DNA from 3 places in the Pseudomonas sp. KK18 genome. Region 2 is predicted to be linked to each of the others. Evidence: predicted binding sites of a transcription regulator. Region 2 holds the regulator's gene; each other region holds the start of a gene.
What was found. The regulator sigma-54, encoded in region 2, starts transcription at its own class of promoters, with help from an activator protein. The targets are predictions, from matches to a motif close to ANTGGCATNNANNTTGCTNT.

Region 1 (9,963 bases), 790 kb from region 2:
CGTGCCTGCCGAATCCGCCGGCGCCCTGGGCGACGACCTGCGCCGCCGCGAATTCCAGATGATCATCGACACCCTGCGCTCCGAGCGCGGGCGCCGCAAAGAAGCCGCCGAGCGCCTGGGCATCAGCCCGCGCACCCTGCGCTACAAGCTGGCGCAGATGCGTGACGCCGGGATGGACGTGGAAGCCTACCTCTACGCCACCTGAAAATTCTCAAAGCCGACAGGGCCAGTCGCCTTTTCTTACAGAATGCCACGGAGCTGGCACCCTTGTTGCTACCACCCCTGTAATCGCTGTGTAGTGTCAAAAAATTGCGGGTCGTCGGAGAGAAAGTTCATGAGCCAAGGTGTTGAGTTCAATCGGTTGATGTTGGATATGCGGTCCATGCAAATGGATGCCATGGCTCAACCGAAATCCGCCGCGCAAGCCGTACCGGAATTGGGCCAGAGCAGCTTTGCCGACATGCTCGGCCAGGCCATCAACAAAGTCAGCGACACCCAGCAGGCATCCAATCAGTTGGCGACCGCCTTCGAGATCGGCAAGAGCGGCGTGGACCTCACCGACGTGATGGTCGCCTCGCAAAAAGCCAGCGTTTCATTCCAGGCCTTGACCCAGGTGCGCAACAAACTGGTTCAAGCCTATCAAGACATCATGCAGATGCCGGTTTAAGGACGATTTGAGTCATGGCAGAAGCACTCGTGGATAACGCACCCGCCAAGGCAGACGGCAAGCCGCCGCTGTTTGGCCTGTCGTTCCTGGAAAACCTCTCCGAGATGACCATGTTGCGTCAGGTAGGCCTGATGGTCGGCCTGGCTGCCAGCGTGGCGATTGGTTTTGCCGTGGTGCTGTGGTCCCAGCAACCGGATTACCGTCCGTTGTACGGCAGCCTGGCCGGCATGGATTCCAAGCAGATCATGGAAACCCTGGCGGCGGCAGACATCAGCTACACCGTCGAACCGAATTCCGGCGCCCTGTTGGTCAAGGCCGACGATGTGGCCCGTGCGCGGATGAAACTGGCGGCTGCCGGCGTAACCCCGTCCGACGCGAATATCGGCTTTGAAATCCTCGACAAGGACCAGGGCCTGGGGACCAGCCAGTTCATGGAAGCCACCCGCTACCGTCGCGGCCTGGAAGGCGAACTGGCGCGCACCATCTCCGCCCTGAACAACGTCAAGGGCGCCCGCGTGCACCTGGCGATTCCGAAAAGCTCGGTGTTCGTGCGTGATGAACGCAAGCCCAGCGCCTCGGTACTGGTCGAACTCTTTGCCGGCCGCTCTCTTGAGCCTGGCCAGGTATTGGCGATCATCAACCTGGTGGCCACCAGCGTTCCTGAATTGAGCAAGTCGCAGATCACCGTAGTCGACCAGAAGGGCAACTTGCTGTCGGACCTCGCGGAAAACTCTTCGCTGACCATGGCCGGCAAGCAGTTCGACTACAGCCGTCGCATGGAAAGCATGCTGACCCAGCGGGTGCACAACATCCTGCAACCGGTGTTGGGCAATGATCGCTACAAGGCTGAAGTGTCGGCCGACGTCGACTTCAGCGCCGTCGAATCGACCTCCGAGCAGTTCAATCCGGACCAGCCGGCCCTGCGCAGCGAGCAATCGACCACCGAACAACGTACCGCCAGCAATGGCCCGCAAGGCGTGCCGGGTGCCCTGAGCAACCAGCCACCCACCCCGGCCACTGCCCCGCAAACCACCGGTGGCGCTGCCGCTACCGCAGGCGCGGTGCAGCCTGGCCAGCCGCTGTTGGACGCCAACGGCCAGCAGATCATGGACCCGGCCACCGGCCAGCCCATGCTCGCGCCGTACCCGGCCGACAAGCGCAACCAGTCCACCAAGAACTTCGAGCTTGATCGTTCCATCAGCCACACCAAGCAGCAACAGGGTCGGATCAATCGCCTGTCGGTGTCGGTGGTGGTGGATGACCAGGTCAAGGTCAATGCCGCAGACGGCGCCATCACCCGCGCCCCATGGAGCGCCGATGAATTGGCGCGCTTCACTCGCCTGGTGCAGGACGCGGTGGGCTTCGATGCCAGCCGTGGCGATAGCGTCAGCGTGATCAACATGCCGTTCTCCGCCGAGCGTGGCGAAGTCATCGCCGAGGCAGCGTTCTATACTCAGCCGTGGTTCTGGGACATCGTCAAGCAAGTGCTGGGGGTGTTGTTCATCCTGTTGCTGGTGTTCGGCGTACTGCGCCCGGTGCTCAACAACATCACCGGCCACGGCAAGAAGCAACTGGCCCTGGCCGGCGGCGACGTCGAACTGGGTGGCATGGGCGGCCTCGATGGCGAACTGGCCAACGACCGCGTGAGCCTCGGTGGCCCGCAAAGCATTCTGTTGCCGAGCCCGAGCGAGGGTTATGACGCTCAGTTGAACGCAATCAAGAGCCTGGTGGCCGAAGACCCGGGTCGTGTGGCCCAGGTCGTGAAAGAGTGGATTAACGCAGATGAGTGATAGCCGAGCTGCAGTAGCCAAACTCTCCCGGGTCGACAAAGCCGCCGTGCTGTTGCTGTCCCTCGGAGAAACCGACGCCGCCCAAGTGCTGCGCCACATGGGGCCCAAAGAGGTTCAGCGTGTCGGCGTGGCCATGGCGCAAATGCGCAATGTGCACCGCGAGCAAGTCGAGCAGGTGATGAGCGAGTTCGTCGAGATCGTCGGCGACCAGACCAGCCTGGGCGTCGGCTCCGACAGCTACATTCGCAAGATGCTCACCTCGGCCCTGGGCGAAGACAAGGCCAACGGCCTGATCGACCGCATCCTGCTGGGTGGCAACACCAGCGGCCTCGACAGCCTGAAGTGGATGGAGCCGCGGGCCGTGGCCGACGTGATCCGCTACGAACACCCGCAAATCCAGGCGATCGTGGTGGCGTATCTCGACCCCGACCAGGCCGGTGAAGTGCTCGGCCACTTCGACCATAAGGTGCGCCTGGATATCATCCTGCGCGTCTCGTCGTTGAACACCGTACAGCCGGCGGCCCTGAAAGAATTGAACACGATTCTCGAGAAGCAGTTCTCGGGCAATTCCAACGCTTCGCGCACCACCCTGGGCGGCATCAAGCGTGCGGCCGACATCATGAACTTCCTCGACAGCTCGGTGGAAGGCCAGTTGATGGACTCGATCCGCGAGATCGACGACAGCCTGTCGGTGCAGATCGAAGACCTCATGTTCGTGTTCAACAACCTCTCCGACGTCGACGACCGTGGCATCCAGGCGTTGCTGCGGGAAGTCTCCTCCGACGTGCTGGTGCTGGCCCTCAAGGGCTCCGACGAAGGCGTCAAGGAAAAGATCTTCAAGAACATGTCCAAGCGGGCTTCCGAACTGTTGCGCGACGACCTCGAGGCCAAGGGCCCGGTGCGCGTCAGCGACGTGGAAACTGCACAGAAGGAAATCCTCACCATTGCCCGCCGTATGGCCGAAGCCGGAGAAATCGTTCTCGGTGGGAAGGGCGGCGAAGAAATGATTTAAGGCGCCGCGCATGTCGAACAAAGATGAGACGCCCAGCGATCTGATTCGCGCACGGGACGTCGGAGGGTTCGACGTCTGGTCGCTGCCCAGTTTCGACCCGCATCGCCCGGAGCCTGAGCCGGAGCCGGTAGAAGAACCCCCGGCCGAGATGGAAGAAGTGCCGCTGGAGGAAGTCCAGCCACTGACCCTGGAAGAGCTCGAAAGCATTCGCCAGGAAGCCTACAACGAAGGTTTCTCCACCGGCGAGAAGGACGGTTTTCGCAGCACCACCCTCAAGGTCCGCCAGGAAGCCGAGGCCGCGCTGAGCGTCAAGCTGGCCAGCCTGGAAACCCTGATGGGCAGCCTGTTCGAGCCCATCGCCGAGCAGGACTCGCAGATTGAAAAAGCCATGGTCGGGCTGGTGGAGCACATCACCCGCCAGGTGATTCAGCGCGAATTGGCCCTGGACTCCACGCAAATCGAAAGCGTGATGCGCGAAGCCCTCAAGCTGCTGCCCCTGGGCGTCGGCAATGTGCGGCTGTACATCAACCCGCAGGATTTCGAACAGGTCAAAGCCCTGCGCGAGCGCCATGAAGAAACCTGGCGCATCGTCGAAGACGCTGCGCTGCTGCCCGGTGGTTGCCGGGTCGAGACCGAGCACAGCCGCATCGATGCCACGGTGGAGACGCGCATCACGCAGATCATGGCCAAGCTGTTCGATCAGTTGCACGAGCAGGCGCTGCACCCGGCAGAGCCGGACTTGAGCGTCGAGCTGGACACCCCCGATGCGCCTTGATCGCACCAGCTTCGCCAAGCGCCTGGGTGGCTATGCCGAAGTCACCGAGTTGCCCGGCCAGCCGATCCTGGAGGGCCGCCTGCTGCGCATGGTCGGCCTGACCCTGGAAGCCGAAGGCCTGCGCGCCGCCATGGGCAGCCGCTGCATGGTGATCAACGACGACAGCTACCACCCGGTGCAGGTCGAAGCCGAAGTGATGGGGTTCTCCGGCAGCAAAGTATTCCTGATGCCCGTCGGCAGCGTTGCCGGCATTGCCCCCGGCGCTCGCGTGGTGCCGCTGGCCGACACCGGCCGCCTGCCGATGGGCATGAGCATGCTCGGCCGCGTGCTGGATGGCGCCGGGCGCGCCCTCGACGGCAAGGGCGGGATGAAGGCCGAAGACTGGGTGCCGATGGACGGCCCGACCATCAACCCGCTCAAGCGCAACCCCATCAGCGTGCCGCTGGACGTGGGCATTCGCAGCATCAACGGTTTATTGACGGTGGGCCGCGGCCAGCGCCTGGGCCTGTTTGCCGGTACCGGCGTCGGTAAGTCGGTGTTGCTGGGCATGATGACGCGCTTTACCGAGGCCGACATCATCGTGGTCGGGCTGATCGGCGAGCGGGGCCGGGAGGTGAAGGAATTCATCGAGCACAGCCTCGGCGAAGAAGGCCTCAAGCGTTCGGTCGTGGTGGCCTCGCCGGCGGATGACGCGCCGCTGATGCGCCTGCGCGCCGCGATGTACTGCACACGCATCGCCGAATATTTTCGCGACAAGGGCAAGAACGTCCTGCTGCTGATGGACTCCCTGACCCGTTTCGCCCAGGCCCAGCGGGAAATTGCGCTGGCCATCGGCGAGCCGCCGGCCACCAAGGGCTATCCGCCGTCAGTGTTCGCCAAGCTGCCCAAGCTGGTGGAGCGTGCCGGTAACGCCGAAGCCGGTGGTGGTTCGATCACTGCGTTCTACACCGTACTCTCCGAGGGCGATGACCAGCAGGACCCGATTGCCGACTCGGCGCGGGGCGTGCTCGACGGGCACATCGTGCTGTCCCGGCGCTTGGCCGAAGAAGGGCACTACCCGGCCATCGACATCGAAGCCTCCATCAGCCGGGTGATGCCGTCGGTGGTCACCCCGGAGCACATGATGCGCGCGCAGCAGTTCAAGCAACTGTGGTCGCGTTATCAACAGAGCCGCGACCTGATCAGCGTCGGCGCCTACGTGGCCGGCGGCGATCGCGAGACCGACCTGGCAATTGCCCTGCAACCGCAACTGGTGACGTACCTGCGCCAGGGCCTCAACGACAAGATCAGCATGGGTGAAAGCGAGGCACACCTGGGCACCATCTTCACGCCGGCGCCGGGCGGATAAACCATGGCCAACACTCGCGCCGCGCGCCTTGCCCCGGTAGTGGACATGGCCGAAAAAGCTGAAAAGACCGCCGTCCAGCGCCTGGGGTACTTCCAGGGCCAGGTTCGCCTGGCGGAAAGCAAGCTGGGGGACCTGGAGCGCTTTCGCGGCGAGTATCAGCAGCAGTGGATCGAGCGTGGCAGCAAGGGCGTCTCCGGGCAGTGGCTGATGGGCTACCAGGGCTTTCTCAACCAGTTGGAAACCGCCGTCGGCCAGCAGCGCCAGAGCCTGGCCTGGCACCAGGCCAACGTCGACAAGGCCCGCGACAGCTGGCAACAGGCCTATGCCCGGGTCGAAGGCCTGCGCAAACTGGTGCAGCGCTACATCGACGAAGCCCGTGCACTGGAAGACAAGCGCGAGCAGAAATTGCTGGATGAATTGTCCCAGCGTCTTCCCCGCCAAAACCCCTATTAACCACGCCCTCGCTCCTACACGGATTTGCCCACTTCCCTATCACCTGCTACACCTTGTTGCACATTGCCAATGACAAGGAAGCAGTCGTATGTCAGTCGAATCAGAAGTGTCCCTGGACGGGACGAAGTTGACGATCACCGTCAGGGGGCGATTCGATTTCGGTAGCCACCAGGCCTTTCGTGATGCCTACGAGCGGTTCTATAAGGTGCCCGAGATCTACGTGGTGGACTTGAAGGAAACCACCTACATGGACAGCTCGGCCCTGGGCATGCTCCTGCTGTTGCGTGACCATGCCGGAGGCGACAATGCCGAAGTGCAGGTGGTCAACGCCAACTCCGATGTGCGCAAGATCCTGGCCATTTCCAACTTCGACAAACTGTTCGACCTCACTTGAGCGTCCTGGCCCCGGTCCTCGAGGCGCTGACGGTGTTGATCGCCGAAGACAGCGCCGCCGACCTGTTGTTGCTGTCGACCATCGTGCGCCGCCAGGGCCACCAGGTGCTGACCGCCAGTAACGGCCAGGAAGCGGTCGATGTGTTTACCCGTGAACGGCCGCAGTTGGTGTTGATGGACGCCCTGATGCCGGTGATGGACGGCTTCGAGGCGGCCCGCCAGATCAAGCAGCGGGCGGGGGAGGCGCTGGTGCCGATCATCTTCCTCACCTCCCTGCGCGAGAGCGAAGCCCTGGCCCAGTGCCTGGATGCCGGGGGTGACGACTTCCTGGCCAAACCCTATAACCAGGTGATCCTGGCGGCAAAGATCAATGCCATGGATCGCCTGCGTCGCTTGCAGGCCACGGTGTTGCAGCAACGCGACCTGATCGCCCGGCACCACGACTACCTGCTGCAGGAGCAGCGAGTGGCCAAGGCGGTGTTCGACAAGGTGGCCCACTCGGGCTGCATCAACGCCGCGCCGAATATTCGTTATGTGCAGTCGCCCTACGCGCTGTTCAACGGCGATTTGCTGCTGGCCGCGTACACGCCGTCGGGCGATATGCATGTGCTGCTGGGGGACTTTACCGGCCACGGTTTACCGGCGGCGGTCGGCGCCATGCCCCTGGCGGAAGTGTTCTACGGCATGACTGCCAAGGGCTACGGATTGGCGCAAACCCTGCGGGAGATGAACGCCAAGCTCAAGCGCATCCTGCCGGTGGACATGTTCTGTTGTGCCACCTTGCTGTGCCTCAGCGCCCAGCGACGGGTGGTGGAAGTGTGGAATGGCGGCATGCCCGACGGCTACGTGCATGACGTCACCACCGGCAAGCGCACGCCGCTGGTGTCGCGGCATTTGCCATTGGGCGTGCTGGCGGCCGAGGCGTTTGATGACCGCACTGAAGTCTGGCCGATGGCGCTGGGTGACCGAGTGTTTTTGCTGTCGGATGGTGTGCTGGATACCGCCGATGCCCATGAACAGTTGTTTGGCGCCGAGCGGTTGCAGCAGGTGTTTGCGGCCAATCGCGAGCCGGACCGGTTGTTCGAGGAGATCGAACAGGCCCTGGCGGGTTTTCGCGGTGAGGTGCGCGATGACATCAGCATGGTGGAGATCAGCCTGCAGGCGGATGAGCCGTTGCGTTCGTCGTCGGTGGTGTATTCCGACAGTGGGCAGTCGTCGCCGCTGGATTGGTCGGTAAGTTTTGAGTTTCGTGCCGAGACGCTCAAGTCCTACAACCCTTTGCCGTATTTGTTGCAGTTGCTGTTGGAGATTCATGGGCTGCGGGAGCAGAGCGGGGCGTTGTACAGCGTGATGGCAGAGTTGTATTCCAATGCGCTTGAACATGGTGTGCTGGGGCTGGATTCGCGGCTCAAGCGGGATGCACAGGGGTTTGCTGCGTATTACCGCGAGCGTAATGAGCGGCTGGCGCGGTTGGATAGCGGGTATGTGCGGGTGCACCTGGATGTGGTGCCGACCGGGGAGGGGGGGTGTCTGACGCTGCGGATCGAGGACAGTGGGGCCGGGTTTGATGTGGATAAGGTGCTGGCCAGGCCGCTGGATGTTGACCGTCTGTCTGGTAGGGGATTGAGCCTGGTGCGCCAGTTGAGCAGCGATGTAGGCTGGTCTGACGGCGGGCGGTGTGTGTGCGTGGAGTTTTCATGGAAGGCTCTGGCATAATCCGCCGATTCTTGATCAAGGAGCGAACAAGTGGCAGAGATTCATCTGGACCCCGATGTGCTGACTGGCTTGCAGGAGGTCATGGAGGGCGAGTATCCGAAGCTGCTCGACACTTTTCTCGATGACTCGCAAAAGCGGGTAGAGGCGTTGCGCCGGGCTCGGGATGATGCCAAGGCGCTTGGGCGGATTGCGCATAGCTTCAAGGGGAGTAGCGGTAATCTTGGGGCGGTGCGGTTGGCTGAGCTTTGTCAGTTGCTCGAGGATAAGTCCGCCAAGCCTGTGGTTGCGGATTTGGCGCAGTTGGTGGATGAGATTGACCATGAATTCGCGCTGGTGCGGCCGTTGTATGAGCATGAGCGGGGGCGGTTTCAGCTCTGACGCTTTTGGTGTGTATATCCGTTTCTTCGGTAACGGCGGCTTATGGTTTCGCTCTTGCAGCGAGTCACTTTGCAAAAGCGGCACAGTAACCAAAGCGCTCTGCCCCATCAAAAACCAGAGCGAAAGCAGAGCTGCTTTTCTGTGGGAGCGGGCTTGCTCGCGAAAAACCTGAGAGCGCCGCGTTCATCCAGAATGCCCGCGTCATCGTTAACGACCTTCGCGAGCAAGCCCGCTCCCACATTTGGACCGTGCCCGCTTTTGATTTGGCTGTTGCTTTTGCTCTTCAACACTCAAGACCCCATACAAGCCATCACCCAAATAACGGATATACACCCTTAAACCAAAACCTGGCCCAACTCTTGCTCTACCTCCTGTTACCGCACCCTCGACCCCTGTGCGGCGGAGACTCTTGACTATGGCAATCACCCCGAATTCGCTCCTTCAGGCAGCCCTTGCGGCCAAGCCTCAAGCGCCCGCTGCCAATCCACCGGCAGTGGCTGCGAACCCGCGGGACAAGGCCCCGGGCTTCGCTCAGGTGTTCGCCAACCAGGCCCCTGCGCCTGCGGCAAAACCTGTCGACACCCCCATCAAATCCACCCGCGACAAGCCTGCGGACAACAGCTCCAAGCCCGCCGCCAACAACGACAAGCCTGCCGCCGGTACCCCATCGGTTGCCGATAACGGCAAGACTTTGCCTGCCAACCCGCCGGCCAAGGCGGACACCCCGGACACCACCGCCAAGTCAGACGACGATGCCCCGGCAGACGATCCGTCCCTGGCCCAGCAACCTCCGGTCGACCCCGCCGTAGACCCGGCGCTGATAGCCGCGGTAGTCCCTGTCCCCGTCCCCGCTACGCCGGCGCCCGTCGAGACTCCGACGCCGACCACCGCGAAGGATGACAAAAACCAGCCAGTCGTGGCGCCACCGATGGCCGCGACCGACGACGCCAAGCCCGCCTTCGACCCCGAGGCCGATCCGCTGGATGCAATGCCCGCCGTGCGCCTGGCCATGGAACAGGGCGGACACGTGTCCGCCAGCAGCCAGGCCCCGGCAAAAACCGCCCCGGCCCCGACCCAGGATCAGCCGACTGCCGCGCAAAACTTCGTCACAGGCCTGGCCAATATGGTCGACCAGCAAGCGTCCAAGGACAGCACCGACCAGGGCGGCGACAAAGCCTTTGCCGGTCTGATCGACGGCGGCCTCAAGGATTTGAAGGACGCCAGCAGCGACACCCGTGTCGATGACTTCGCCAACCGCCTCGCCGCGCTGACCCAGGCTGCCACGCCGAAAACTGCGAATGCCCTGCCGCCGGTGGCCAACGCGCCATTGGCCATGCACCAGAGTGGCTGGACCGATGAGGTGGTGAACCGGGTCATGTACCTGTCCAGCGCCAACCTCAAGTCGGCAGAGATCCAGTTGCAGCCCGCTGA
Region 2 (9,963 bases):
AGTCATGACGCCTCACGGCAAGACCGCACGCCCTGACATGCTCGCGGCCGAAGCACTGAAGATCATGGAAGACCACAAGATCCTGGCGCTGGTGGTGGTCGACAGCGACGACCGTCCGGTTGGCGCCCTGAACATGCACGACTTGCTGCGTGCGGGAGTGATGTAAATGACCACCGACCTGTTGCAACGGGGCAAGCACATCAAGCTGGCGATTTTCGACGTCGACGGCGTGCTGACGGATGGCCGCCTGTACTTTCTGGAAGACGGCAGCGAATTCAAGACGTTCAACACCCTCGACGGCCAGGGCATCAAGATGCTGATGGCGGCGGGCGTGCAAACCGGCATCATCAGCGGTCGCAAGACCCCGGTTGTGGAACGCCGCGCACAAAACCTGGGTATTCCTCACCTGTATCAGGGCCGCGAGGATAAACTGGTGGTTCTGGACGAGCTTCTTGGCCAACTCAACCTAAGCTATGAGCAGGTTGCGTACCTGGGTGACGATTTACCCGACCTGCCGGTGATTCGCCGGGTCGGCCTGGGCATGGCCGTGGCCAATGCGGCGGCGTTCGTTCGCGAACACGCCCATGGTGTAACCACCGCCCGCGGCGGCGAAGGCGCCGCCCGCGAGTTCTGCGAGTTGATTCTGCGCGCCCAAGGCAGCCTTGAAGCGGCCCACGCCGCCTACCTATAGAGCGTTTTATGCTGAGTAAAAAGATTCGCAATTTCCTGATACTTGCAGTCATCGCCGCGGTTTTCCTCGCGGTCGGCTACTGGAATATCAGCCCGGAGCGCTTCCTCGACAAGCCGGTTGCACAGGTTGACGAGAGTGCTATCGACTATTACGCCATCAACGCCCACAGCATCCAGTACCTGCCCGATGGCAAGGTCCAGTATGAAATGACCTCCGACAAGGTCGAACACTTGAAGGCATCCGAGGTCACTTTGCTGACCAAGCCGGACATGAACCTGTACCGCGGCGCCGAATTTCCGTGGCACGTCACCAGCGAGCGTGGCGAGGTCAACCCGGACGGCACCCAAGTGGAACTGATTGACTCGGTGCGGGTAGCCCGCACTGACGCCAAGAACCGCGACACCATTATTACCAGCAGTCGCATGACCGTATTCCCACAGAAGCAATATGCGCAGACCGAGCAAGACGTTAGAATTGACGGCGCTGGCGGTGTATCGACTGGCAAGGGAATGAAAGCGTATTTGAAAGAAAGCAGGATACACCTGCTATCGAACGTAAGAGGACAGTATGAGGCTCGTTAAAACCCTCCCTATTTTGCTCGGCCTGGGCGCAGCACTGGGAAGCGTGAGCGCCTGGGCTCTGCCGAACGATAGCCAGCAACCGATCCACATTCAGGCTGACGATGCGCAGCTGGATGACAAGCAAGGTATCGCGACCTACACGGGCAGCGTGATCATCACCCAGGGCTCGATGAAAGTGACGGGTAACACCGTGACACTGACTCGTACCCCGGCGGGCGATATCGACGTGGTCACTTCGGTGGGCAACCTGGCGTATTTCGAACAACTGCAGAAAGTGGGCGACCCTACGCCGGTCAAAGGCTATGGCAAGACGATCCAGTACCACGCCCAGCAAAACCGCATCGTGCTGATCGACCAGGCCCGGGTCATCAATGACGGCAACACCACCGACGGCGAAAAAATCGTCTACGACACGGTGAAGCAGATCGCCCAGGCCGGCCGTGCTACCGGCTCGAAAATCAGCACGCCGAAGCCGCGTATCGACATGGTTATCCAGCCGAAGCAGAAACCGGGCGCAGCCCAGTCGGCGCCGAAACCCGACGCGAAGAAGGCGAATTAATGGCAACCCTGAAAGCCCAGCATCTGGCCAAGGCTTATAAAAGCCGTCAGGTCGTGCGTGACGTCAGCCTGTCGATCGACAGCGGCCAGATCGTCGGTTTGCTCGGCCCCAACGGTGCCGGCAAGACCACCTGCTTCTACATGATCGTCGGCCTGGTGCAGGCCGATCAAGGCCGCGTCCTGATCGACGACCTGGACGTGAGCCACCAGCCTATGCACGGCCGTGCGCAAGCGGGTATCGGCTATCTTCCCCAGGAAGCATCGATCTTCCGCAAACTGTCGGTTTCCGACAACATCATGGCCATCCTCGAGACCCGCAAGGAACTCGACCGCGCCGGGCGCAAGAAAGAGCTGGAAAGCCTGCTGCAGGAATTCCACATCAACCACATTCGCGACAACCTCGGCATGAGCCTTTCCGGCGGCGAGCGTCGTCGTGTGGAAATCGCCCGTGCGCTGGCCACGGCGCCCAAGTTCATCCTGCTGGACGAACCTTTCGCCGGTGTCGACCCGATCTCGGTCGGCGACATCAAGCAGATCATCCATCATCTCAAGGCCAAGGGCATCGGTGTGTTGATCACCGACCACAACGTCCGTGAGACACTCGATATCTGCGAAACCGCCTACATCGTCAACGATGGACAGCTGATTGCCGAAGGTGACTCTGCCACTATCCTGGCCAACGAACTGGTCAAGGAAGTGTATCTGGGTCACGAGTTCCGCCTGTAAACACGGTGGTATCAGGCCATTCGCCATGGAGCGCGGTAGTCAATAAAAACCTCAGTATTTTTATTGTTACCGCGCTCTAGGCAAAGCCCCCGATATCAGGCATATAATTTGCTTATGTTTGGCGCTCACGCGCCCTGTCGTGGATGGCGCATTGCGCCGGCGAATAAGGTGTTAAGCCCCTGCCATGAAACCATCGCTAGTCCTGAGAATGGGCCAGCAGCTGACGATGACACCGCAGCTGCAACAGGCCATCCGCCTGCTCCAATTGTCGACCCTGGACCTGCAACAGGAAATCCAGGAGGCCCTGGAGTCCAATCCGATGCTCGAACGCCAGGAAGAAGGCGACGACTTCGATAATGCAGACCCGCTGGCCGACAACATCGAGCAAAAGCCCAACCCCGACGTACAGGAACCCTCCTACCAGGAAACCGCCCCCACGGTGGATAACCTTGAGGAAGGCGAATGGAACGAACGCATTCCCAACGAACTTCCCGTGGATACCGCCTGGGAAGACGTCTACCAGACCAGCGCCAGCAGCCTGCCCAGCAACGATGACGACGAGTGGGACTTCACCACCCGCACATCAGCCGGCGAGAGCCTGCAAAGCCATTTGCTCTGGCAGCTGAACCTGGCACCGATGTCCGATACCGATCGCCTGATCGCCGTGACCCTGATCGATTGCATCAACAACCAGGGCTACCTGGACGAGACCCTTGAAGAGATCCTCGAGGCGTTCGACCCGGAACTGGACATCGAACTGGACGAAATCGAAGCCGTCCTGCACCGCATCCAGCAATTCGAGCCGGCCGGCATCGGCGCCCGCAACCTCAGCGAGTGCCTGCTGCTGCAACTGCGCCAATTGCCGGCCAAGACGCCTTGGCTGAGCGAAGCGCAGCGCCTGGTCACCGACTACATCGACCTGCTGGGCAGCCGCGACTACAGCCAGCTGATGCGCCGCATGAAGCTCAAGGAAGATGACCTGCGCCAGATCATCGAGCTGGTGCAGAGCCTCAACCCGCGCCCGGGCTCGCAGATCGAGTCCAGCGAAGCCGAATATGTCGTGCCCGACGTGATTGTGCGCAAGGACAACGAACGCTGGCTGGTGGAGCTGAACCAGGAATCGGTGCCGCGCCTGCGGGTCAATCCGCAATACGCAGGTTTTGTGCGCCGCGCCGACACCAGCGCCGATAACACCTTCATGCGTAACCAACTGCAGGAAGCCCGCTGGTTCATCAAGAGCCTGCAGAGCCGCAACGAAACCCTGATGAAAGTCGCCACCCAGATCGTCGAGCACCAGCGCGGCTTCCTGGAATACGGCGATGAAGCAATGAAGCCGCTGGTACTGCACGACATCGCCGAGGCGGTGGGCATGCACGAATCAACGATTTCCCGGGTGACCACGCAAAAATTCATGCATACCCCACGGGGTATATATGAGCTGAAATACTTTTTCTCCAGCCACGTCAGCACCTCCGAAGGCGGTGAATGCTCGTCCACGGCGATCCGCGCGATCATCAAAAAACTGGTTGCCGCGGAAAATCAGAAAAAGCCGTTGAGTGACAGCAAGATCGCTGGTTTACTGGAGGCACAAGGCATTCAGGTCGCCCGTCGAACCGTCGCCAAGTACCGCGAGTCCCTAGGGATCGCGCCTTCCAGCGAGCGTAAGCGTTTGATGTGACGGGCGGGCCATAGCGTTCCAGTGGCGGGTATTCCTACCCGCCGCTTTATGCACTGGCAACGAAGGAGAAGCTGTATGCAAGTCAACATCAGTGGACACCATGTAGAAGTCACCCCTCCATTGCGCGAATACGTCGAGCTGAAGCTGAAGAAGCTTGAGGGCCATTTCGACAAGATCACCAACGTTCAGGTCATCATGAAGGTCGACAAGCTTCAGCAGAAAATCGAAGCGACACTTCAGATACCCGGTGGCGAAGTGGTCGCCAATGCCGAACATGAAGACATGTATGCATCAATCGACTTGCTCACAGACAAGCTTGACCGCCAACTTAAAAAGCATAAGGAAAAGCAGCAGAGCCTTCTTCAAGGCACTGGCCGCTAACACTCCCCACCCATGATCCGACTTGAAACCATCCTGACCCCCGGCCGTTCCCTCGTGAACGTGCCGGGCGGCAGTAAAAAGCGCGCCCTCGAACAAATTGCCAACCTGATCGGCCGCGAAGTGCCCGAACTGGATACGCAAGCTGTGTACGAGGCCCTGATCGCCCGTGAAAAGCTCGGCTCCACCGGCTTTGGCAACGGCATCGCCATTCCTCACTGCCGCCTGCAAGGCTGTGAGTCTCCAGTCAGCGCCCTGCTGCACCTGGACGCCCCTATCGATTTCGACGCCATCGACGGCGCGCCGGTCGACCTGCTGTTCGTGCTGCTGGTCCCGCAAGCTGCCACCGATGCGCACCTGGAACTGCTTCGGCAGATCGCCAGCATGCTCGACCGCAAGGACGTACGCGACAAACTGCGTAGTGCCTCAAGCAATGAGGCGCTCTACCAGGTTGTCCTGGATGAACAAAACGGGCATTAATCATGCGTTTGATCATCGTCAGCGGCCGTTCCGGCTCAGGTAAAAGCACGGCCCTCAATGTTCTTGAGGACAACGGCTTCTATTGCATCGACAACCTGCCCGCCGGCCTGCTACCGGAACTGGCGGAACGCGCGTTGATTCATACCGAGCTGGCGCAACCGCTGGTCGCCGTGTCGATCGACGCCCGCAACCTGCCCAGCCACCTCACACGCTTTCCTGAACTGCTCGAAGAAGTGCGGGCCAAGCATATCCATTGCGATGTGCTGTACCTGGACGCCGACGAAGAGACCCTGCTCAAGCGCTTCTCCGAAACCCGTCGCCGCCACCCGTTGAGCAGCCCTCATCGCTCCCTGGCCGAAGCCATCGAGGACGAGACCAAACTGCTGGGGCCGATCATTGACCTGGCCGACCTCAAGATCAACACCACCAGCCTGAACCTGTATCAACTGCGGGATGCGATCAAGCTGCGTCTGCTGAACCAGCCGGAGCCAGGCACGGCGTTCCTTGTCGAGTCGTTCGGTTTCAAGCGCGGCATGCCGGTGGATGCCGACCTGGTGTTCGATGTGCGCTGCCTGCCCAACCCGTACTGGAAGCCGGAACTGCGCGATCAGTCGGGGCTGGACCAACCTGTGGCCGAGTACCTGGCGGCGCAACCGGATGTCGAGGAAATGTACCAGGACATCTCCAGCTACCTGCTCAAATGGCTGCCGCGTTTTGCGGCCAGCAATCGGGCTTATGTCACCATCGCCATTGGCTGCACCGGCGGCCACCACCGATCCGTCTACCTGACCGAACGCCTGGGCAAGGTGCTGCAACAAACCCTCAAGAACGTCCAGGTTCGCCACCGCGACCTCAGCTGAAAGGAACACCCCCGCGATGCCCGCTCTGGAAATTGAAATCATCAACAAGCTGGGCCTGCACGCCCGGGCCTCGGCCAAGTTCGTCGGCGTCGCCGGGCAGTTCCCTTGCCAGATCCGCGCCGGGCGCACCCCGGAATCCATGGTCGACGGCAAAAGCATCATGGCCATGATGATGCTGGCTGCGGGCAAGGGCACGAAGATTCATTTGAAGACCGAAGGCGAGCAAGAGCAGGAAGCGATGGATGCCCTGGTAGCGTTGATCAATAATTTCTTTGATGAGGGCGAGTAGGTAATCACCCCTCCCCTGCGTCAGTTGGACAGCAGTTTGCCGTTGAACAGAATCTTCAACGTCTTGACCGTCAGTACGGCCAGGGCGATCGTCAGGAAAGCCAGGATCAGATAGGCAATCACCTCCAGGATCACGCCTCCTTTGGCATCGGCATATTTCAACGCAGCGTTGCTCAATGCCGCAATCGGAAAGCTGATTGCCCACCAGGCAGGAGAAAAAGGCGCGGCCTGACGGAATACTTTGAATGCCAGCACCCCAAACAGGAACAGGCCAAAGTAGAAGAGCACGCTGGCAAAATAGTCGACGCTGCCAAAGAAGTTGGTGTAAGCCAGAAAGCCGACTTCAAAGGGGGCGATAAGTATCATCAGCGAAGGTGTCATACCTTTGGCCATCACCGGCTCGTGAACCAGACGTGAAAAAATTCGCGTGAAGAACACCAGCGCAATCACACTCCCTACCGCCATCGCGAACAGATTGAACTCGTATGCCCACGCCATGGGCATGTGGGCACCTGTCACCGCGATGTCGAGCGCCGCCACCCCCGGGATCAGCCAGGCAGGCACCGCATATTGCGACTCCTGATTACCGGACAACAGTCGCGAGAGCACAATTGCCGCCAGGATCATGGTCAGCAGGCTACCCAACATCCAAAGCCCCTGGCTGATCAGGGTGCTAGCTGAACCTACGACTGCCGACAGCAGCAGCAACGCGATCGTCACCGTGCCAAAGAAATTTCCTGATATCGGGTGATTGAACTCGGCTTTGACCGCCGCAGGGTATTTAACCCATTTGGTGAGATACCCCGCCACCAGTGCGATAAACACCAGAATGGCAAACCCACCAATGACCGCTCCGATCATTTGCGCGTAAGCCACATATTCACTGGCGGACTGCCAGGCCAGGCTCAGGCCGGCCAACCCCATCACGGCGCCAAACAAATTGATGGGAAGGTTCTTGATGGACCCCGACCGCTCGCTCGATTCGACAGCGAAGGGGGGAAGTGGCGCGTTACAGATGCTCATGCGGGTCTCCGGTTGACGATAAAGCACGTGACGGACAGTGTCGCCTACCTCCCCTCTGTCCTATAGTGTCGTTTAACGACGATTTCAGCCATTTCCACTACGGAGACCGACACCATGCGAATTGCCCTCCTGGCATTTCCCCGCGTGCAAATGCTGGATGTCGTCGGCCCTGCCGATGTGTTCGCTGAAGCGGCCAGGCAATTGGGTAATTCCCGTGCATACCGGATCTCGGTCATCGGTACCGTCGCCGGGCAGATCAAGGGAACCAATGGGCTTCGCCTGGCCACGGATGACTCCATCGAGACGTTCAAGGGGGCTATCGATACGCTGCTGATCGCTGGAAGCCCCAGCGTGAATGACGTGGCACACGACGCCCACCTGCGGGACTGGGTACGCTACCAGGCCACGCGCGTGCGGCGGATAGGCTCGGTTTGCAGTGGCGCTTTTGTGCTGGGGGCTGCTGGTTTGCTGGTCGGGCGACGCGTCACCACGCACTGGAATTCCAGTGCATTGCTGGCCAGGCAATACCCCGATGCCGTGGTCGAACCGGACAGCATTTTTATCCGCGACGGTAACCTGTACACCTCCGCCGGTGTGACGGCCGGTATGGATCTGGCGCTCGCGTTAGTCGAGGAGGACCACGGCCGTGATTTGGCGCTCAGTGTGGCCAGGGAAATGGTGATGTACTTCAAACGGCCGGGCGGCCAGTCACAGTTCAGCGCCCAACTGGCGGCACAGACCGCAGAGCGCACGAACATTCGCCAGATACAGACCTATATCGTCGACAACCTGGCCGCAGACCTGAGCGTGGCATTGCTGGCCCAGCGCGCTGACATGAGCGAACGCAACTTTGCCCGGGTATTCAAGGCCGAGGGTGGATTCACCCCTGCCGAGTTCGTGGAGCTGGCACGTATCGACCAGGCACGGCGGCTGATCGAAGGCTCGAATGTCTCGCTCAAACGCCTGGCCGATCAGGTCGGCTATGCCAATGTTGATGGGTTCCGGCGCGCCTTCGTTCGCCGCCTGGGCGTTACCCCCAGCGACTACCGCAAGCGCTTCTTGTAGAAGCGCGACAGCCTCAGCCCAACGCCGTATCCATCACCATCATCAAGCAAAACCCGATACACAGCCCCAGGCTGGCGAGCTTGTCATGGCCATTGCGCCGCGACTCGGGAATGACTTCGTGAGTCACCACCAGCAGCATTGCCCCGGCCGCCAGCGCCAGCCCCAGCGGCAACAGCACCTGAGCCAGGCTCACCAGCCAGGCACACAGCACCGCAAACACCGGCTCCACCAGCCCTGACGCCGCGCCGATCAGGAACGCCTTGACCCGCGACATCCCTGCCCCGGCCAGCACCAACGCAATCACCAGTCCCTCCGGCACATCCTGCAAGGCAATACCCATGGCGAGGCTGTCGGCATCCGGCATGCCGCCGCCTGCCGAGACACCCACGGCCATGCCTTCGGGAATGTTGTGGGCAATGATGGCGAACACAAACAGCCAGATACGCGGCGGTATCACCGGATGATCCGGACTGCCCACCAGCATTTCCGGGCTCGCGCCGGAGACCTTGCGATCCACCAGATACAGCCCGAACGCGCCCAGCATGATGCCGAAACTGATCAATCCACTGGCAGCCCATGGCGTCAGCCCCAGGCTTTGGGCAGCCGCAATACCCGGCACGATCAGCGAAAACGCCGTAGCGGCCAACATCACCCCGGCACCGAAGCCGAGCAGCGTGTCGCTCACCGCCAATGGCATCCGGCGGATCACCAGTACCGGCACGGCACCCAGGGCGGTGCCGAGCGCGCAGATGGCCCCGCCCTGCAAGGCACGCAGGATGCGCGGTTCCAGGTCAAGCCAGGCCAGCCCTTGGGCCACCAGCAATGCAGTTCCTGCCAATAGCAGCAGCGAGCCAAACGCATAACGAAACATTCGCACGCTGCTGATCGCCAGTGTTTCAGTGCCCATAGTCGGCCTTAGATCTTGTTATAGAGGAGTTTCAGCCCAGCGCAGCCTGGTAGCGGCCGGCAACTTCCGGCCAGTTGATGACGCTGTAGAACGCATTGATGTATTCCGGACGACGGTTCTGGTACAGCAGGTAATAAGCGTGTTCCCAGACGTCCAGGCCGAGGATTGGCGTATTGCCGTTCATCAACGGGCTGTCCTGGTTGCCGCTGCTTTCCACCACCAGGGTCTTTTGCGGCGTCACGCTCAACCACGCCCAGCCGCTGCCGAAACGGGTCAAGGCAGCTTTGGTGAAGGCCTCCTTGAAGGCGTCGAAACCGCCCAACTGCTCGTCGATGGCGTCACCCAGCGCGCCGTCTGGCTTGCCGCCGCCCTTGGGCGACATGACAGCCCAGAACAACGAGTGGTTGGCGTGGCCGCCGCCCTGGTTGATCACCGCCGCCCGGAGTTTTTCCGGCAGTTGCTGGACGCTGGACACCAGTTTCTCCACCGGCCAAGCGGCAAACTCGGTGCCTTCGACGGCTGCGTTGAGGTTGTTGATGTAGGTCTGGTGGTGCTTGGTGTAGTGGATCTCCATGGTTTGCGCGTCGATATGCGGTTCAAGGGCATCGTAGGCGTAAGGCAAGGCCGGCAAGGTGTAGGACATATCAATGAGCTCCATAAAAAGGGCTGTTGCGGGTCGACGCATCCGATGGCGCCACGTTGCTGCCCAGCAGGCGGTGGGTACGTGG
Region 3 (9,963 bases), 2.5 Mb from region 2:
CGGCGTGGTACTGGCGGAAAAACTCAGTGCCGGCTTTGCGACGATCCAGGACGGCCTCGACACCCTCGAACTGTACCGCGAGGCGCCGATTGGCCGCCTGCGCCTGAACGTACCCCGGGATGCCGCGGTGCTGCTGATTTCGCCGGTGCTCGGCGAGTTCACCCGCACCTACCCGCAACTGCGCCTGGACGTGATGATCGAGGACCGCATGCTCGACATCGTCGCAGAGGGCTACGACGCAGGGATCCGCTATGGCGCCACGGTGCCCCAGGACATGGTGGCCGTGCCGCTGACCGGCGAGCTGCGCTGGATCATGGTCGCCTCCCCGGCCTACCTCGCACAGGCAGGGACACCTGCAGTGCCCAGGGACTTGCTCACGCACTCCTGTGTACGCATGTACCTGGGCGACAAGACCACCTACAAATGGGAACTGGGCAATGGCGCACGCCAACAGCGGCTCGATGTGCCCGGCCACTTCAGCGCGGCCGACACCCAGACCATCGTTGATGCGGCCCTGCAAGGCGTGGGTATCGCCTATTGCCTGGAGAATCGCGTGCTGGCGGAACTGGCCGAAGGGCGCCTGGTGGAAGTGCTGCCCGACTGGGCCTGCATCGGCGCGCCGCTGTGCATGTACTACCCCAGCCGGCGTCAGTCGCAGCCGGGATTGCGCCAGTTGATCGACATGATTCGGCTGAGGACCGCGGCGCACCCTTAGCATGGGCGCGTAAAACGCCGTATCAATCTGCATGCCAGTGGGATGGAATCGCTGAGGGGGCATCGGGTACGAAGAGTTACACCCGCTGGAGCGAAGCGCTGCTTGGGTGTACTCGATAAATTACCGGATCCCCCTCCTATGACAATTGCTCCTACTCAGGCTACGGCTTCTTTCATTCCTTTGAACGCACCTGACAAGCCGCTTCCCCCGGCGCGGCTCCAGGCCACAGCGCCGGAAAATGCCGCGCCAGGCTCCCCCGGGACCAGGATCCCCAGCCCGCGTGCCGATGCCGACGGTGAACTGGCAGGCCAGGTAGCCAGCGCGCTGCGTCAGGTCAAGGGCGACGGCCATGATGACGCGATCATGGTCGAGAACATTCCGCCGAACTCAACGTTCGGGCAGTGGTGGTCGCAGTTGGGGCGTGCCATGGAGTCTCCGCAAGTCCGTGACTGGATGAGGGAAAACGGGATAAACCCCAATTCAGTGATGATTGACCCCAATACCGGGAAGATCACCTACCAGCGCAGGCCCTCCGCCGCCGCGCAACCCAACGGCCCCGATGACAAAGGCTGGGCGCAGGTGGGCGCACAGGTCAGGGACGCCGCACGCGTTATCGGCGACGGTAACCCGATCCCCTTCAAACCGCCGCTCTCCCAAAACAGCAACAGTGCCCCCCTGTGGTTGGTGAGCCAATTCTACAAAGAGCAAGAACATATCCTGCCGGATCATGCCCACGAGCGTGCAGATGAGTTGGCGCGCGACAAGGCTTTTACCGGCGTGAGCGGCCCGCGTTTTGCGGACCTGCACGAAACCCGTGGTGAGGATGAGGTTGAGCGCCAGAAAGCCCTGGTGGGCAATACCCAGACGCTGAACACCGTGGGGCGTGAACTCAATTACCTGCTTGAGCGGATTCGATCGGGCAGCATTGGGAGCGGTGACGTTCTCGACTACCTGCAAAAGAATAAAGTCGAGCTTCACCCCGACAGCGCTTACCGCCAGGTCGGGAGCACCGACTCAGGGAGCACCATTAGCCTCAAGGAATTCCTTGAGATCAATGGCTGGGACGTGCCAACCACGCCCGAGGAGGTGGAGAACCTGACGAATTATCTGCTCAGGCCTGAACTCCAGGCGCCGCTCCATGGCAATTATGGCGGTGCGCTGGAATGGCAGCCCCCGCTTGCGCCCGAGGCGGCGAATCAGCTGCGGTCCGACCTGCGCCGCGGCAAGATCGGCGACGTTGATTTGAACGGCGCCAGGAACGTAGTGGAATACCTCATGCAGGGCAAGTCGTTCACGCCTTCCGAGCTGGCTGACCCGCAGCGGGTGCTCGACTCGCTGATCCGCTCCCCCAAGGGCAAGGCGTTGGGCGAGGCCCTCCAGGCAAAATTTGACGCGCAGTCCATCAAAGGCAGTGCCACTGATTGGCTGTTGGCGGCCATGAGTGTGGACAAAGACAACTCGTTCCGCGCGACAGACCCCAGGTCCAGGCATCACATCGCCGGTTTTGCCGTGACCGGGAACAGTACCTGGGGCAAACCCGCATCCGGTATCGTCAGCCGGTTGGCCGAACATCTTGTCAGCACCGGCAAGGCATCGTCACCCGAGGCAGCGGCGCTACAAGCGCATCTGCTGCTCTCCACCCGCGCTCCGGAGTTCCTGGTTAAAGACATCCCGGACCAGGTCACCCCGGGTTCCCATAGTTGGGTCAGTTTTGTCACCGCGGTAGAACGCATCGAAGCGCAGTCTCCGGGTTCAACCGCAGGGATGTCCTACGGGCAGGTCATGCTCCACGCTGAGGTCGCGCCGGTCTCCGCCCAGGAGCGTTATGTCGAATATGCCGCCCAGCAAGAGGCGCTCAAGGATTGGGGAAGCGCGAACGGTATGCCGTATCCGGTGACCGAAGGCCAAATGAATGATGTACGCGATGCATTCGATGCGCAGATCACCGAGCTGAGCGCGGCCAGTCAAACACAGAGCATGCCGATGCCATTACGCAAGGAAATGGCCCTGGAGCAGTTGCGCAAAGCCCTGCCGGGCATGGATACGGCAACCCTGGAAGACAAGAGCATCACGCTGGAACCCGCCCATAGCGATTTCCCGGGGCCTTATTCGATCCTCGACTTGTATATGAAGGACGCGCTTCACCATCGACCTGGCGTCGAAGAACCACCGGCCGTAGGGGTACTTGGAATTGGGCCCCCGCCCCCCGCTGACAATCATTGGGTGACCTCATCCAGTACGTTGAACCTCAGCGAGGTGCTGGAAAAAACCAAAGACCTGCCAAGTATGCCGAACGTGTTCCAGGACGCGTTCGGGGAATACGCCGACGGCATCGAAAAAAGCGTCGCGACCCAGGTCAAGTGGATGGTTTCGCGGCTCCCTGAAGAAGACCGTAAAAACCTGGAATACGGCGAAATCACAGTGGTCAGGGAAGTCGACGTCGATAAGGACAACTTTGGCAAGGAAACCCGCAAGCGGGTGCCCGACGACAATTGCCTGCTGGTGAAAACCAGGCGCAACAACCAGGTGCACATCTACGAAATCAATCTCAGGACCGCAAAGATTACCGAGCGTACGGACCTGGGTGACTTCACGGCAGGCAAACAGCCTTCCAATCACACCCATTACCATAAAGACCTGGAAGAAGTCATACCTTCGGGCGAGTACGCACCCGGGTTGACGGATGAAAAAATCCAGGCCGCCAACCCCAAGAGCTTTGGCAGTGCCCGAACGTCTTATATTGCCGATGCCATGTTGAAGGATGTTGATATTCGGTCATTCAAAAAAGAGGCCGAGGGGCTCACCACGCTTGATACCGAGGTTCCATTTTACAAGAAAGTCAATGAATTCCTCCTCAACCTGATCCCCTTGAGGTCGGCAATCGTCAACTTTCAAAACGGCAACATCGGCGAAGGTGTCGGCGACCTGGCCCTGGATATATTTGGGTTTGCCGTGGGCCTCGGTGCGGCAGCCAGGGGGGCCAAGGCCGTGGCCGCCGGCGCATCGGCTTTCAGCAAGTTCGCCCAGGGCGCGAAGATTGTCGGGCGCGCGGCGCTGGGGAGTTTCAATCCGTTGAGCGGGGCTGATGATCTGGCCCGGAGTGCATTGAAGCTGGGGCGCACCACGCTGACCGCTGGACGTAACGGCGTCAATCATCTGCGTGGCGCCTTGCGCAGTGTCGACCTGACGTCACTGGCGAAAAAGCCCGGCATTGCCGAAGGCACTTACAAGGCGGCCAATGCGACCGAAGAAGCCAAGGTGTTTGCGAAGTTTGATGACGCCACCGGTAATTGGCACGCCTTGAATGTGAAAACCAGACAGCCCTTTGGCGAGCCGCTGGAAAATTTCAAAGCTGACGCCGTGCCGGTAGAAGCGCTTCGCGACAAACTGGAGAAGCTCCATGCAAAAACGGGATACACCGGGACAATCTGCTACGAAAAAACCATGTTCGTCGGGATGGCAGACAATGCACTCCCGTTGAAAACTCGCGAGGCCGTGCTGGGCAGTGTGGTCAGGAGCGGGGATTCCAATTACACGCAACGCTACAAGGATCTGATGGGTATTACTGTCGAGAATACCAGCGCCGTATTCAGGCCCGCGGACATTACCGAATCAGGCGTTATCAACTTCATGAGCAATAAAGCAGACGGCAATATCGTACACACCGCCTATATTCAAAAGAGCAGTGATGGAAAGCTCTATATCTACAACACCAACCAAGCCGGCCTGGACAAAGCCATGTTCGATGCCACTGGCACTCTTGATCAATCGGTCGGTGCAACGGTATTCAGTCTTGATAATGACGGGCTGCAAAAGTTTCTCGACTCGGGGTTCACCTTTTCCTTCACCCCAAACAGCACCCTCAATGCCAACGTAACACGCCTGGCGACCTGACAAACCGCGCATTGCCCGAGCAGGCAATGCGCGTTTTTTGAACCTCTCTCTCCCGGCAAACCTCAAACGTTCACACAGACCATGCCCGGGACTATTCAATGACCTTCATCCTATGGATGGCCGTACTGGGCGCGGTGTTGCTCACCCTCGCCCTCACCTCCTCCTACCTGCGCTGGATGCCGGTCACCACCTCGGCGGTGTGCCTGTTGCTCGGCGTGGGTATCGGCCCGCTGGGCATGGACCTGCTGCATCTGGACATCAAGGCCTCGGCCAGTTGGATGGAACACCTGACGGAAGTCGCGGTGCTGTTTTCGCTGTTCGTCAGCGGGCTGAAACTGCGCCTGCCCCTCAAGCACCGAACCTGGCGCATTGCGTTTGGCATGGCCGGGCCGGTGATGCTCTTGACCATCCTCGGGACGTGCCTGGTGCTGCATTGGCTGCTGGGGTTGTCGTGGGGGGTTTCACTGCTGGTGGGGGCGATTCTTGCGCCCACCGACCCGGTGCTCGCGGGCCTGGTGCAGGTCAATAACGCGCAGGATTATGACGCGCTGCGCTTCGGTCTTTCCGGTGAGGCAGGCTTGAACGACGGCACGGCCTTCCCGTTCGTGATCTTTGCGCTGTTTTTCATGCAGCACGGCGGGCTCGACGGTGACTGGCTGGGCGGCTGGGTGCTGAAAAACCTGCTCTGGGCCGTACCTGCCGGGTTGCTCGTGGGCTACTGGATGGGGCGTGGCATCGGTCGCGTCACCCTGAAGATGCGTATCACCAACGCCGACAGCACCCTGTCACCGAATGACTACCTGACGCTGGCCCTGATCGCCCTCGCCTATGTGGTGGCCGAAGCCATCGGCGGCTACGGCTTCCTGTCGGTATTTGCCGCCGGCCTCGGGCTGCGCCAGGCCGAGTTCAAGTCCACCGGCAACTCACAAACCCCGGCGGAACATCTGGCACAGCCGGTGGTTGGCCACATGGAAGTTGAGCCGGAGCATGCGTTGCATGGCGATGTCGGGCAACTGCAGGACACGCAAATCGCCGCCGGGGTGATGATGGGCGACATGCTCGCCTTTGGTGGGCTGGTGGAGCGTTCGATGGAAGTGTTCCTGGTGACCCTGCTGGGCGTGGTGCTGGTCAGCCATTGGGACTGGCGGGCGCTGGCGGTGGGGGCGGTGCTGTTTTGCGTGATTCGCCCCCTCAGCGTGCTGTCGATACCCTGGGGCAGCTTGCTGAATCGCCATCAGCGCGGGCTGGTGGGCTGGTTCGGGATTCGCGGGATCGGCAGCATCTACTACCTGTTCTATGCCATCAACCACGGGCTGGTGGGCACCAGCAGCGCGGTCGCGGTGAACCTGACGCTGTCAGTCATTGCCCTGAGCATCGTCGTTCATGGTCTCAGCACGCAGCCGATGCTGGCGTGGTATGAACGACGTGCCCAGGCACAACAATGACGTCTACTCCTGGTTTTCAGTGTTGCCGACGTCAGCGGCATCATCCAGGTCGTTAAGCGGTACTTCGGCATCATCCATCAATGAACCCGGGTCTTCATTGCCCGGGTCATTGAGTTCATCGTCTTCGTCTATTTCAACTGACATCACCGTCTCCTCTAACCGCCTTGGGTATCGATATCGGCATCGGTTTCAGGCTTGGGCTCGCGCTCGGGCTTGAAGTCTGGACTGTAGTCGTTTTCCTTGGCCTTGGGGTCGCTGGCAGGCTTGGGGTCTTTTGGCGCGTCGGCCGCGGTGCCGGGGGCCGGTTCGCCGCGGTCGATGGCGGGATCGTTACGATTGCTGGTTTGCGGGTCGTTGTCTGTGCTCATGGCTCACCTCTGTTGGAAAACGCAGACTGCGTAAAGGTAAGGTCCCGTGCGGGTCGGTGAAGTTCCAATTGCTTATGAGCCGGGATTGTCCACCTGGATGTAAAACGCGTAGGCCCCCAGCATCACCCAGAACACCATGAACAGCCAGGGCGCGCGCATCGAGAACAACAGCGACTTGCGATAGCCCTTGTGGGACGACTCCATCTCACTGAACAGTGGCGACTCATCGTAGGCCAGGCCCATCACCGGCTCGCTGCGCAGCAGTTCGCTCTGCTTGTAATGCCAGTGGTCGATGATTTCGTAGGCCGCCCGAATCCCCGGCCAGGCGTTGAGGGAACTGAGAATGCCCAGGGTCGCCAGGAACACGGGCACCACCAGGGTGAACAGCTTGCCCCATTCGGGGTTCAGGTTGCCCATGCCGGACACGAAGGCGATCACCAGGAATGACTGGGCCGTGAGGTAGGCGTCGGTGCGGTTGGCCAGGATGCTGGTTTCGTACTGGATTTCACGCCGGTAAAAGTCGAGACGGTCCTTGGGCGAACCGAAAATCTTAGCGTTGTGTTCGCTGTGGTCGGTCAGGCTCGATTCCGGGGTGTCGGGTGAGATGATTCTGGGCACATCCGTGCTCCGTGCTGGCATTTGAAGCAGTTTAGAAGAACCGGGCTGGTGCAAAGTTCAAGTAATCAGTGCACCGTTTTGAGGCGATAGGGCCGCATCGGTGACGCGGGAGCTTGGGCCCGCTGGACCGGGACAGCGCTCCAGTGCGCAGCGGTTTGATTCCTTTTTGGGGCCGCTGCGCAGCCCAGCGGGAGCAAGCTCCCTCGCCACCAGGTGGATGGCACAGGCATTGCTTTAGTCCTTTATCTGCCCGGATACAGGAGCAATCGTTACCCCCCGACCCAGAGCCCACCCCAAAAGAAAGTAAGGACCAGGCCTGCTGGCACCATCAGCCACGGGCTCATAAAAAAATGCGTTTTCTAAAGCGGCAGTGCCAAAGCGCAGTTAGTCCCGGCACTGACAAGGTAATTGGAATGGCTCGATCTTTCTTTGATGAAATGAATGACGCACAAGGCGTTTGCCGTGCGCATTATCAGGAATTCTCCCGCTGGCTGGCCAACACGCCGCCAGAACTGCTGGCCCAGCGCCGCCGTGAAGCCGACCTGCTGTTTCACCGCGCCGGGATCACCTTCACCCTGTATGGCGACGAGCAAGACACCGAGCGCCTGATCCCCTTCGATATCATCCCCCGCAGCATCCCCGCCAGTGAGTGGAGTGTCATCGAGCGCGGCTGTATCCAGCGGGTGAATGCGCTGAACATGTTCCTTGCCGACATCTACCACGACCAACGCATCATCAAGGCCGGGATCATTCCCGCCGATCAGGTGCTGGGCAACGAGGGTTACCAGAAGGCCATGGTCGGCCTGGACCTGCACCGCGATATCTATTCGCACATCTCCGGGGTCGACCTGGTGCGCGATGGCGACGGCACCTACTACGTGCTCGAAGACAACCTGCGTACCCCCAGCGGCGTGAGCTACATGCTCGAAGACCGCAAGATGATGATGCGCCTGTTCCCCGAGGTGTTCGCCAAGCAACGCATCGCCCCGGTGGACCACTATCCCAACCTGCTGCTCAAGACCCTGAAAAGCTCCAGCCGCCTGGACAACCCGAATGTGGTGGTGCTGACGCCGGGCCGGTTTAACAGCGCGTTCTTCGAGCATGCATTCCTGGCCCGGGAAATGGGCGTGGAGCTGGTGGAAGGCGCCGACCTGTTCGTGCACGACCTCAAGGTGTTCATGCGTACCACCGACGGCCCCAAGGCCGTGGATGTGATCTACCGCCGCATCGACGATGCCTTCCTCGATCCGCAGGCTTTCAACCCCGATTCGATGCTCGGCGTGCCCGGCCTGGTCGCGGCGTACTGCGCGGGCAACGTAGTGCTGGCGAATGCGATCGGCACCGGCGTGGCGGACGACAAGTCGATCTACCCGTACGTGCCGGAAATGATCCGGTTCTACCTGGATGAAGAGCCGGTCCTGCAAAACGTGCCGACCTTCCAGTGCCGCAAGCCGGATGAGCTGTCCCACGTACTGGCGCACCTGCCGGAGCTGGTGGTCAAGGAAACCCAGGGTTCCGGCGGCTACGGCATGCTGGTGGGCCCGGCGTCCAGCGCGGCCGAGATCGAGGACTTCCGCCAGCGTATCAAGGCCCGCCCTCATGCCTACATCGCCCAACCGACCTTGAGCCTGTCCACTTGCCCGACGTTTGTCGAAAACGGCATCGCGCCGCGGCATATCGACCTGCGACCGTTCGTGCTCTCGGGCAAGGAAACCCGCCTGGTGCCGGGTGGCTTGACCCGCGTGGCACTGCGCGAAGGCTCATTGATCGTCAACTCGTCGCAAGGCGGCGGAACCAAGGACACCTGGGTGGTGGAGGGCTGAGTATGCTGAGTAGAACCGCCGCAGATCTGTATTGGATGTCCCGTTACCTGGAGCGTGCCGAGAACCTGGCGCGCATGCTGGAAGTCAGTTATTCGCTGTCGTTGATGCCCCAGGCCGGGCGCAGTGACGGGCTGGACGAGTTGGCCATGTCGCTGCTCAGCAGCGGCACCCTGGACAGTTACCTTGAGCGCCATCAGCAACTGGACGCCGAGCGCATGCTGCACTTCTTCGCCCTCGACGAGGAAAACCCCGCCAGTATCTACAACTGCCTGCGGGCTGCACGGGGTAATGCCCATGCGGTGCGGGGACGGATCACGGCTGATATGTGGGAAAACCTCAACGCCACCTGGCTGGAGATGCGCAGTATTGCGGCCGGCGGGTTGGCGCGGCATGGCATCAGCCACTTTTGTGACTGGGTGAAGCAGCGCTCGCACCTGTTTCGTGGGGCGACGTCCGGGACGATCATGCGCAACGATGCGTATCGGTTTATTCGGCTGGGGACGTTTGTCGAGCGGGCGGATAACACGTTGCGGTTGCTGGACGCGCGGTATGAAATGTTTGGGGAAGAGTCCGAGGAAGTCAGCGACCTTTCGGCACGCGGGTATTACCAGTGGAGCGCGTTGTTGCGGGCGCTGTCGTCGTTTGAGGCGTATACCGAGCTGTACCCGAATGCGCTGAATGCGCGGTCGGTGTCGGAGTTGTTGCTGTTGCGCAGTGATGTGCCGCGCTCGTTGCATGCGTGTATCGAGGAGTTGAGCCATATCCTGGCGGACCTGCCGGGGAGTTATGGGCGTACGGCCCAGCGTTTGGCGGCGGAGTTTGAGGCGCGGCTGAGGTATACAGGGATTGATGAGATTCTGGAGGATGGGCTGCATAGCCGGTTGACGGATTTTATCGACACCGTGCGGGAGTTGGCGCGGGCGATTCATAGCTCCTACCTTGAAGTCGTCTGATGATCGTTCCCACGCTGATCGTTCCCACGCTCCGCGTGGGAATGAATCCGGTGACGCTCCGCGTCACGACTTCAAAAGCGGACGCAGAGCGCCCTGGCGGCATTCCCACGCAGAGCGTGGGAACGAGCGTCGAGAGTGGGAACGATC

Region 1: V6607_RS24110 (flagellar hook-length control protein FliK) is a predicted target of sigma-54. The motif match lies at 8,879-8,898, and genes of this name have one in related genera.
Region 3: V6607_RS16740 (circularly permuted type 2 ATP-grasp protein) is a predicted target of sigma-54. The motif match lies at 7,257-7,276, and genes of this name have one in related genera.

The regions. Positions count from the first base shown of each region.
Region 1 is NZ_CP146605.1:5,378,446-5,388,408, reverse strand. It holds gene V6607_RS24160 (sigma-54 dependent transcriptional regulator) at 1-205, shown strand, start outside; gene fliE (flagellar hook-basal body complex protein FliE) at 335-667, shown strand; gene fliF (flagellar basal-body MS-ring/collar protein FliF) at 682-2,457, shown strand; gene fliG (flagellar motor switch protein FliG) at 2,450-3,469, shown strand; gene fliH (flagellar assembly protein FliH) at 3,480-4,244, shown strand; gene fliI (flagellar protein export ATPase FliI) at 4,234-5,592, shown strand; gene fliJ (flagellar export protein FliJ) at 5,596-6,045, shown strand; gene V6607_RS24125 (STAS domain-containing protein) at 6,134-6,439, shown strand; gene V6607_RS24120 (fused response regulator/phosphatase) at 6,436-8,154, shown strand; gene V6607_RS24115 (Hpt domain-containing protein) at 8,185-8,532, shown strand; gene V6607_RS24110 (flagellar hook-length control protein FliK) at 8,948-9,963, shown strand, end outside.
Region 2 is NZ_CP146605.1:6,165,807-6,175,769, forward strand. It holds gene V6607_RS27965 (KpsF/GutQ family sugar-phosphate isomerase) at 1-166, shown strand, start outside; gene V6607_RS27970 (HAD family hydrolase) at 167-691, shown strand; gene lptC (LPS export ABC transporter periplasmic protein LptC) at 700-1,272, shown strand; gene lptA (lipopolysaccharide transport periplasmic protein LptA) at 1,259-1,831, shown strand; gene lptB (LPS export ABC transporter ATP-binding protein) at 1,831-2,556, shown strand; gene V6607_RS27990 (RNA polymerase factor sigma-54) at 2,741-4,234, shown strand; gene raiA (ribosome-associated translation inhibitor RaiA) at 4,310-4,615, shown strand; gene ptsN (PTS IIA-like nitrogen regulatory protein PtsN) at 4,628-5,092, shown strand; gene rapZ (RNase adapter RapZ) at 5,095-5,952, shown strand; gene V6607_RS28010 (HPr family phosphocarrier protein) at 5,969-6,241, shown strand; gene V6607_RS28015 (SLAC1 anion channel family protein) at 6,262-7,263, opposite strand; gene V6607_RS28020 (DJ-1/PfpI family protein) at 7,378-8,328, shown strand; gene V6607_RS28025 (ZIP family metal transporter) at 8,342-9,235, opposite strand; gene V6607_RS28030 (superoxide dismutase) at 9,267-9,878, opposite strand; gene V6607_RS28035 (hypothetical protein) at 9,880-9,963, opposite strand, start outside.
Region 3 is NZ_CP146605.1:3,667,200-3,677,162, forward strand. It holds gene V6607_RS16710 (LysR family transcriptional regulator) at 1-715, shown strand, start outside; gene V6607_RS16715 (hypothetical protein) at 854-4,609, shown strand; gene V6607_RS16720 (sodium:proton antiporter) at 4,708-6,054, shown strand; gene V6607_RS16725 (hypothetical protein) at 6,058-6,198, opposite strand; gene V6607_RS16730 (hypothetical protein) at 6,210-6,422, opposite strand; gene V6607_RS16735 (hypothetical protein) at 6,495-7,040, opposite strand; gene V6607_RS16740 (circularly permuted type 2 ATP-grasp protein) at 7,454-8,863, shown strand; gene V6607_RS16745 (alpha-E domain-containing protein) at 8,866-9,816, shown strand.